DNA from 3 places in the Blautia sp. An46 genome. Region 1 is predicted to be linked to each of the others. Evidence: riboswitches for the same ligand, from Rfam matches in the RefSeq annotation. Region 1 holds a riboswitch; each other region holds the start of a gene.
The links. Region 1 has a riboswitch for thiamine pyrophosphate ahead of B5G00_RS12625 (energy-coupled thiamine transporter ThiT). Riboswitches for the same ligand answer to the same signal wherever they lie in the genome.

Region 2: it holds a riboswitch for thiamine pyrophosphate, as region 1 does, so the genes downstream of both, thiC (phosphomethylpyrimidine synthase ThiC) here and B5G00_RS12625 (energy-coupled thiamine transporter ThiT) in region 1, are expected to answer to the same signal.
Region 3: it holds a riboswitch for thiamine pyrophosphate, as region 1 does, so the genes downstream of both, thiS (sulfur carrier protein ThiS) here and B5G00_RS12625 (energy-coupled thiamine transporter ThiT) in region 1, are expected to answer to the same signal.

What each region holds. Positions count from the first base shown of each region.
Region 1 covers NZ_NFIF01000015.1:49,291-51,557, reverse strand. The annotation lists gene B5G00_RS12630 (phospho-sugar mutase) at 1-963, shown strand, start outside; TPP riboswitch at 1,146-1,251, shown strand; gene B5G00_RS12625 (energy-coupled thiamine transporter ThiT) at 1,292-1,957, shown strand; gene B5G00_RS12620 (glycoside hydrolase family 31 protein) at 2,160-2,267, opposite strand, start outside.
Region 2 covers NZ_NFIF01000022.1:45,366-47,632, reverse strand. The annotation lists gene thiC (phosphomethylpyrimidine synthase ThiC) at 1-1,188, opposite strand, end outside; TPP riboswitch at 1,370-1,476, opposite strand; gene B5G00_RS15685 (helix-turn-helix domain-containing protein) at 1,591-2,100, shown strand; gene B5G00_RS15680 (DUF362 domain-containing protein) at 2,230-2,267, opposite strand, start outside.
Region 3 covers NZ_NFIF01000018.1:25,697-27,963, reverse strand. The annotation lists gene B5G00_RS13925 (thiazole synthase) at 1-130, opposite strand, end outside; gene thiF (sulfur carrier protein ThiS adenylyltransferase ThiF) at 148-786, opposite strand; gene thiS (sulfur carrier protein ThiS) at 791-985, opposite strand; TPP riboswitch at 1,422-1,527, opposite strand; gene B5G00_RS13910 (AEC family transporter) at 1,590-2,267, opposite strand, start outside.

The DNA.
Region 1 (2,267 bases):
GTAACTCAGGTATTAAAGGACATTGGAATCACTGATATCACCATTGTTCCTGATCAGGAATATCCAAACGGCTATTTCACCACATGCAGCTATCCGAACCCGGAAATCTTTGAGGCTCTGGAGCAGGGACTGAATCTGGCAAAAGAAACCGGAGCCGACCTGATGCTTGCCACTGACCCGGATGCAGACCGTGTAGGCATTGCCATGAAATGCCCGGATGGTTCCTATGAACTGGTAAGCGGAAATGAAGTAGGCGTACTCCTTCTGGACTACATCTGTGCAGGTCGTATCGAGAAGGGCACTATGCCTGAAAAAGCTGTAGCTGTAAAATCTATTGTATCCACTCCTCTGGCAGATGCTGTAGCTGAGCACTACGGAGTAGAATTAAGAAGTGTTCTCACCGGCTTTAAATGGATCGGCGATCAGATCGCACAGTTAGAGGCTGCTGGAGAAGTTGACCGTTTCATCTTCGGTTTCGAAGAGAGCTACGGCTATCTGGCAGGTCCCTATGTTCGTGATAAAGACGCTGTTATCGGCTCTATGCTGATCTGCGAAATGGCTGCCTACTACAGAAGCATCGGAAGCTCTCTGAAACAGAGAATGGAAGAAATCTATGCTCAGTACGGACGTTACCTTAACAAGATTGACAGTTTTGAATTCCCAGGATTAAGCGGCATGGATAAGATGGCCGGAATCATGGAAGACCTGAGAAAGAATCCTCCTGCTGAAATCGCAGGATACAAGGTTACAAGCGTAACCGACTACACAAAGCCGGAAGAAACCGGACTTCCTTCCGCCAATGTTCTCATCTATAAACTGGAGAACAAAGAAACGGTTATCGTTCGTCCTTCAGGAACAGAGCCAAAAATCAAAGTATACTATACAACTCTTGGCAAAGACCTGGCAGAGGCTCAGGCAGAGAAAGACAAGCTTTCCGAAGCTATGAAACCCATCATGGCATAAAAACAGATAAAACTATAATGCTTTCAAACAATAGGCAGCACAACCTATAAACTGTCTGCTGTCATGAATAATAGGCGGTTCGCAGAGCGGACCGTCTGTTTTTAAGACCTTTCCGGTCCGATTTCCCCTCTTGACATTTTTCCCTGATATGTATAATATAAAGTCCGGTTAAACTACATAAGATTGATAACAAGGGGAGCTTGTGTTACAGGCTGAGAGGAAGTTGTAAGCTTCGACCCATAACCTGATTTGGATAATGCCAACGTAGGGATGCGTTATTTTACTACAGCCCTTTTGTTTTCAGTCTTGGAAACAGGAGGGATTTTTTATGTTTCAATTTCTTGTTAATGCAGAAGGAGGACTGACTACCGCCGGATATGTACTCTGCATTGCCGCAGGGATTCTTCTTTTCGTGGCAGCCCTTGTCTTTGCAGGCAGGATTTCAGAGAAGAAAAAGATGGGAACCAGACAGCTTGTTTTCTGTGCCATGGCCATGGCGCTGGCTTTTATTACCTCTTATCTGAAGCTGTTCAATATGCCCTGGGGCGGAAGCGTGACTTTATGCAGTATGCTTTTCATTGTTCTTATAGCAAACTGGTATGGTCCAAAGACTGGTATTCTGGTAGGACTGGCCTACGGTATCCTGCAGTTTATCCAGGAACCCTATGTACTTTCTTTGTTTCAGGTATGCTGCGACTATATCCTGGCCTTTGCCGCTCTTGGCGTAGCAGGATTCTTTGCAAAGAGTAAACATGGTCTATTGAAAGGCTACATAGCTGCCGTCATCGCCAGAGGCGCTTTCCACGCCCTGGGCGGTTATCTCTACTGGATGGACTACATGCCAGACAATTTTCCAAAGGCGCTTACCAGTGTATATCCTATTGTCTACAACTACAGCTATTTAGTTGCAGAAGGAATTATAACTGTGATCATCATTTCCATCCCTGCAGTATCTAAGGCCCTGAATCGGGTAAAACAGACTGCACTGCAGTAAAAACAAAAAATTCTGCCCTTTTTGCAGACAGGGAGCTGTCGCATTAATCAAAATCGAGAATATTTATACATTTTATTGCTCAGTCTGTGCCGCTTTGAGCCTATAGTCTCAAAGCTATGCTCGACAAATTCGCATAAAATGTATAAATATTCCTGACATATGACTAATGCGACAGCCCCCTGTTCTCTTTTTATATTTTTTTCTACGCTGTTATAATCTCTGTCAGCACCCCAAGCAGCTCTGAATCCAGTTCCATGGCCTGAAGCTGGGATAAAAGTATGGTTTTATCTTCTGCATCTCTTACCATCTG
Region 2 (2,267 bases), on a different contig from region 1:
GCGTCTGGCCTTTTCAGGGTCAATGGACAGACGGAACATTTCTTCCCAGTCCAGATTTTTTCTGGCTGTACTCATCTGACGGTCCCAGTCGGCAGCTCCCTTAATGCCCTTTGCGATATCTGCAGCGTGGGCTGCGATCTTTGAAGCGATAATGCCTTCTTTTACGTCATTTACATCAGGGAGTCTCAAATGTTCTGCCGGAGTTACATAGCAGAGGAAGGAGGCGCCGTTGGCTGCTGCAATAGCGCCGCCGATAGCGGCTGTAATATGGTCATATCCAGGAGCAATATCGGTTACCAGAGGTCCCAGTACGTAGAAAGGCGCTCCCTGACAGATGGTCTGCTGTATTTTCATGTTGGCCTCAATCTGATTCAGAGCCATATGTCCCGGCCCTTCGATGATTACCTGGACATCTTTTTCCCAGGCCCGTTTGGTCAATTCTCCCAGAGTCACCAGTTCTTCAATCTGAGAGATATCTCCTGCGTCTGCAATACATCCAGGCCTGCAGGCGTCTCCCAGGCTCAGAGTTACATCGTATTCCCTGCAGATATCCAGGATATGGTCGTAGTGCTCATAGAAAGGATTCTCTTCACCGGTCATTTCCATCCAGGCAAAGATAATGGAGCCTCCTCTGGAAACGATATTAGTAAGACGTTTATTTTTCTTGAAACGTCCGGCGGTAGCTTTATTGATCCCTACATGGATGGTCATAAAGTCCACTCCGTCTTTGGCATGCATCTCTACAATATCAATCCATTCTTTGGAAGTGATTTCCTTCAGGGGTTTGTGATAGTAGACAACGGCATCGTAGATAGGAACGGTTCCGATGATTGCAGGGCACTGGGCAGTGAGTTTTCTCCGGAATTTCTGGGTATCACCGAAGGAACTAAGGTCCATAATGGATTCTGCCCCCATTTTTACTGCGTCATTTACTTTTTCAAGTTCCATATCCAGGTCTTTCCAGTCTCTGGAAGTACCAAGATTTACATTGATTTTTGTTTTCAGCATAGAGCCGATAGCATTAGGCTCCAGGCAGGTATGGAGCTTGTTGGCAGGAATCACGGCCTTTCCCTGGGCCATCAGCGCCTGAAGCTCTCTGACATTTATTTGTTCCTTTTCTGCCACTGCCTCCATCTGAGGGGTGATGATTCCCTGGCGGGCAGCGTCCATCTGTGTTGTATAGCTCATAGGTTTCCTCCCATTAAATATTGCCGGAGAATTTCTGAAGGATGTGAGTAAAATGATGATTCCCTGGCGGGCAGTGCTCCGCCGGTGGGATTCTGACTGGAGAACATTTCTGCAAAACCCGAAGGACTTTTCTATAGAAAAAATCTGCACCTAAATAGGGTGCAGATATAGAAATACTCCATGTATGCTATATAACACTCCCTACGTTGGCATGATCCAAATCAGGTAATACAGGTCGAAGTCTCAGGCGCTTCCTCTCAGCCCTTCAGGGCTCCCTGGCTGTTTTTCTTAGTGTATCATCCAGGATAGGACTTGTCAACGCTTTTTGTCGAACATATTTTCTTGCATTTCAGGACAGGTCTGCTATAATTGTTGGAGAGAAAATGTGAAAGGGGTCAGTATATGGAGGAGACCATTTACTCAGTTTCTCAGGCAGTAAAGTTTTTGGAGGTTCAGTCCCATGTGCTGCGGTACTGGGAGGAAGAACTGAAATTGCCGATAAAGAGAAATGAGATGGGACACAGATACTACACCCGATGGGATATTCAGGTATTCCTGAGTATAAAGGAACTGAAGAAAAGGGGGTATTCTCTGAAGGAGATTGGAGAACTGACGCCCTTTTTCTACAAAAATGAGACTCTCAGGAAGGACAGGACCGGAGAAAAGAAAAAGACAGAGGGAGCTCAGAGAAAAAAAGAACAGGGAAAAATCCCTCCGGAATTTATGGAGCTTATCAGCCGGCTTGTAGAGCAGCGGCTTCAGGAACAGAATTCAGAGGAAGCCCGTTATAAAAGACTGGACCAGCGAATCAGAGACTGTCAGCAGTCCAGAAGAGAGGTGGCTGCGTCGGCGGAGAAAAAAGGCCAGGGAAAGAGAAGGCTGCTGGGAAGGACCGGAAGGAAAAAGAATTAGCAGAAAAGGAGTTGTGGAATTGATATGTGCCATGGCTCCTTTTTTATCTATAGGAAAGTCCCTTTCTCTATAAAACAAAAAAAAGACTGGTACACAAAATCCTGTGTACCAGTCAGCATATGTAAATAATTAGCCTTCTACAATAGCTTCTGTAGGACATACACTTG
Region 3 (2,267 bases), on a different contig from region 1:
TAATGATCTGGGCTTTTGCCTGCTCTACCGCTGCCTTTATCAGATCCAGAGAATATTTCCCGGATCCCAGAATAAATCTGGAAGTAAACTCGTGGTTACCGATTTTCCAAGTGTCTTTTGTATGGTTCATTTTTCTTCCCTCATTTCTTAATTTTTTTCTAATATCAGTTCCAGGATCAGGTTTGCCTCATGAGCTGCGCACAGGGCCACTCTGGGGGCTGCAAGCCCCTGTCCTTCCTCGATCCCGGAAGTCCCGTCTCCGCAGAGATAGAAATTTCTTCCCACCTGTCTGGTGACGATATCATTGCTCCTTCCAAACCCTCCCATGCCGCTGGCACAGACCAGAGGTTTTTCAGGAAAAAACTCCCGACAGCCGTTAACCAGCATAGCTTTATTCTCCGGCCTGTCAAAAGCTTCGCAGATAATACCTGCATTCTGAAAAAGCCTGGGAATATTTTCTTCCGTAACCCTTTCACAACTGGTCTCAATATCCAGCCAGGGATTGATCTGAAGAAGCTGCTCTTTCAGTGCTTCTGTCTTATCCATACCCAGATGGGAAATAAAATAGTGCTGCCGGTTCAGATTTGTCATATCCACCTTATCAAAGTCAATAAGATGAAGATGTCCCACTCCTGCTCTGGTCAGAAACACCGACACATTAGAGCCCAGACCCCCAAGGCCTGCCACCGCAATCTTGGCATTCCACAATTTTTCCGCTTCTTCCCTTGTGCACCGGGCAAGAAGGGCTTTCTGCAGTTCTTCCCTGGATGGAATCCTTTTCTCCATAAGATCAGCCTCCTCCAACAAAACTGACGATCTCGATCCTGTCCTCTTCCAGGATCTCTTCTGTGGAATAATTCTTCTTAGGAACGATCTCTCCGTTTTTTTCCACCGCAACCCGGTCTTGCCGGTAATTTCTTGCTTCCAGCAGCTTCTCCACTGTCAGACCGGCCTCCCAGGCTGCTCTTTCTCCGTTTACAATCATCTTCCTCTCCTTTCCAGAATTTCTGCCACACAGAGAGGTTTTATTCTATGGTGCTGTCCCATTAGTCATACTTCAGGAATATTTATACATTTTATGCGAATTTGTCGAGCACAGCTTTGAGACCATAGGCTCAAAGCAGCGCAGACTAAGCAGTAAAATGTGTAAATATTCTCGAAAATGATTAATGGGACAGCTACATAGACTAAAAAAGGGTTCACGAAGTAATACACCCGTGGTGGTGCACCCCTTCATGAACCCGTTGGCTCACTCTCAACTGTGATCAGTATTCTGTTTTCGTAAGGAACCTTAGCTTGGGACTTCTTTCAGAAATCTGTCTTCTGAAGAGTCTTTTGATCGGATAGGGGAATATCCTATCTGACGCAATATCATGTCCAGCTTATCGCACAAAAAGAAAGGAGACGGACTCTGCCATCTCCTGAAATCTCTTCTTTCTTCCTACGTTGGCATTATCCAAATCAGGTTCCCGGGTCGAAGTTCACAACTTCCTCTCAGCCTGTTTACAAGCTCCCCTGTTTTTTACTTTTTCAGTATAAACTTCTCTCTCTTTTCTGTCAAGATAAATTTATCAACCAGACAGCCCTTCTCAGATCATCCCCAGAGTTCTGAAAATATACAGCCAGGCAGTGACGGTAAAAGCGCTTCCCAGTGTAGTCAGCATAACCACGCTGGAAGTCAGCGTTCCCTCATGATCCATATTTTTCGCCATCACATAGCAGCTTACTGTAGTAGCCGAACCCAGCATGATCAGAATGGCTACCAGCTTTTCCTGGCGGAATCCCATAGCTGCCGCCAAAGGAAGGAACAGGGTGCCAAATCCTGCCAGCTTCAGAAAAGAGGCAGCTACTGCCGGTCCTTTCTGCCCCAGAGCCTTTTTGAAATCAAAGGAAGCTCCCATGGCCATCAGGCCCAGAGGGGTTGCCGTCGCCCCTATACTACTGACTGTTTTCTGAGCAATCTGGGGCAAAGGCAGTCTCAGCAGAGACCAGGCCATTCCCACCAGAATACCAATAATAATGGGGTTTGTAATGATCCCTTTCAAAGTCTTCTTAACGGTACTTCCGTCCAGGGTCTTTCTTTCAGGGCTGAAGAAAGAAAGGACCACTACCGCCATTATATTATACAAAGGAACACTGCCAATGATCATCAAGGGGGCGATCCCAGCAGAACCGTAAATATTCTGGATAAAAGCAATCCCCAGGAGAGCAGCGCTGCTCCGGTAAGAAGCCTGGATAAACTCCCCCCTGGTGCTCCGGTCTTTCAG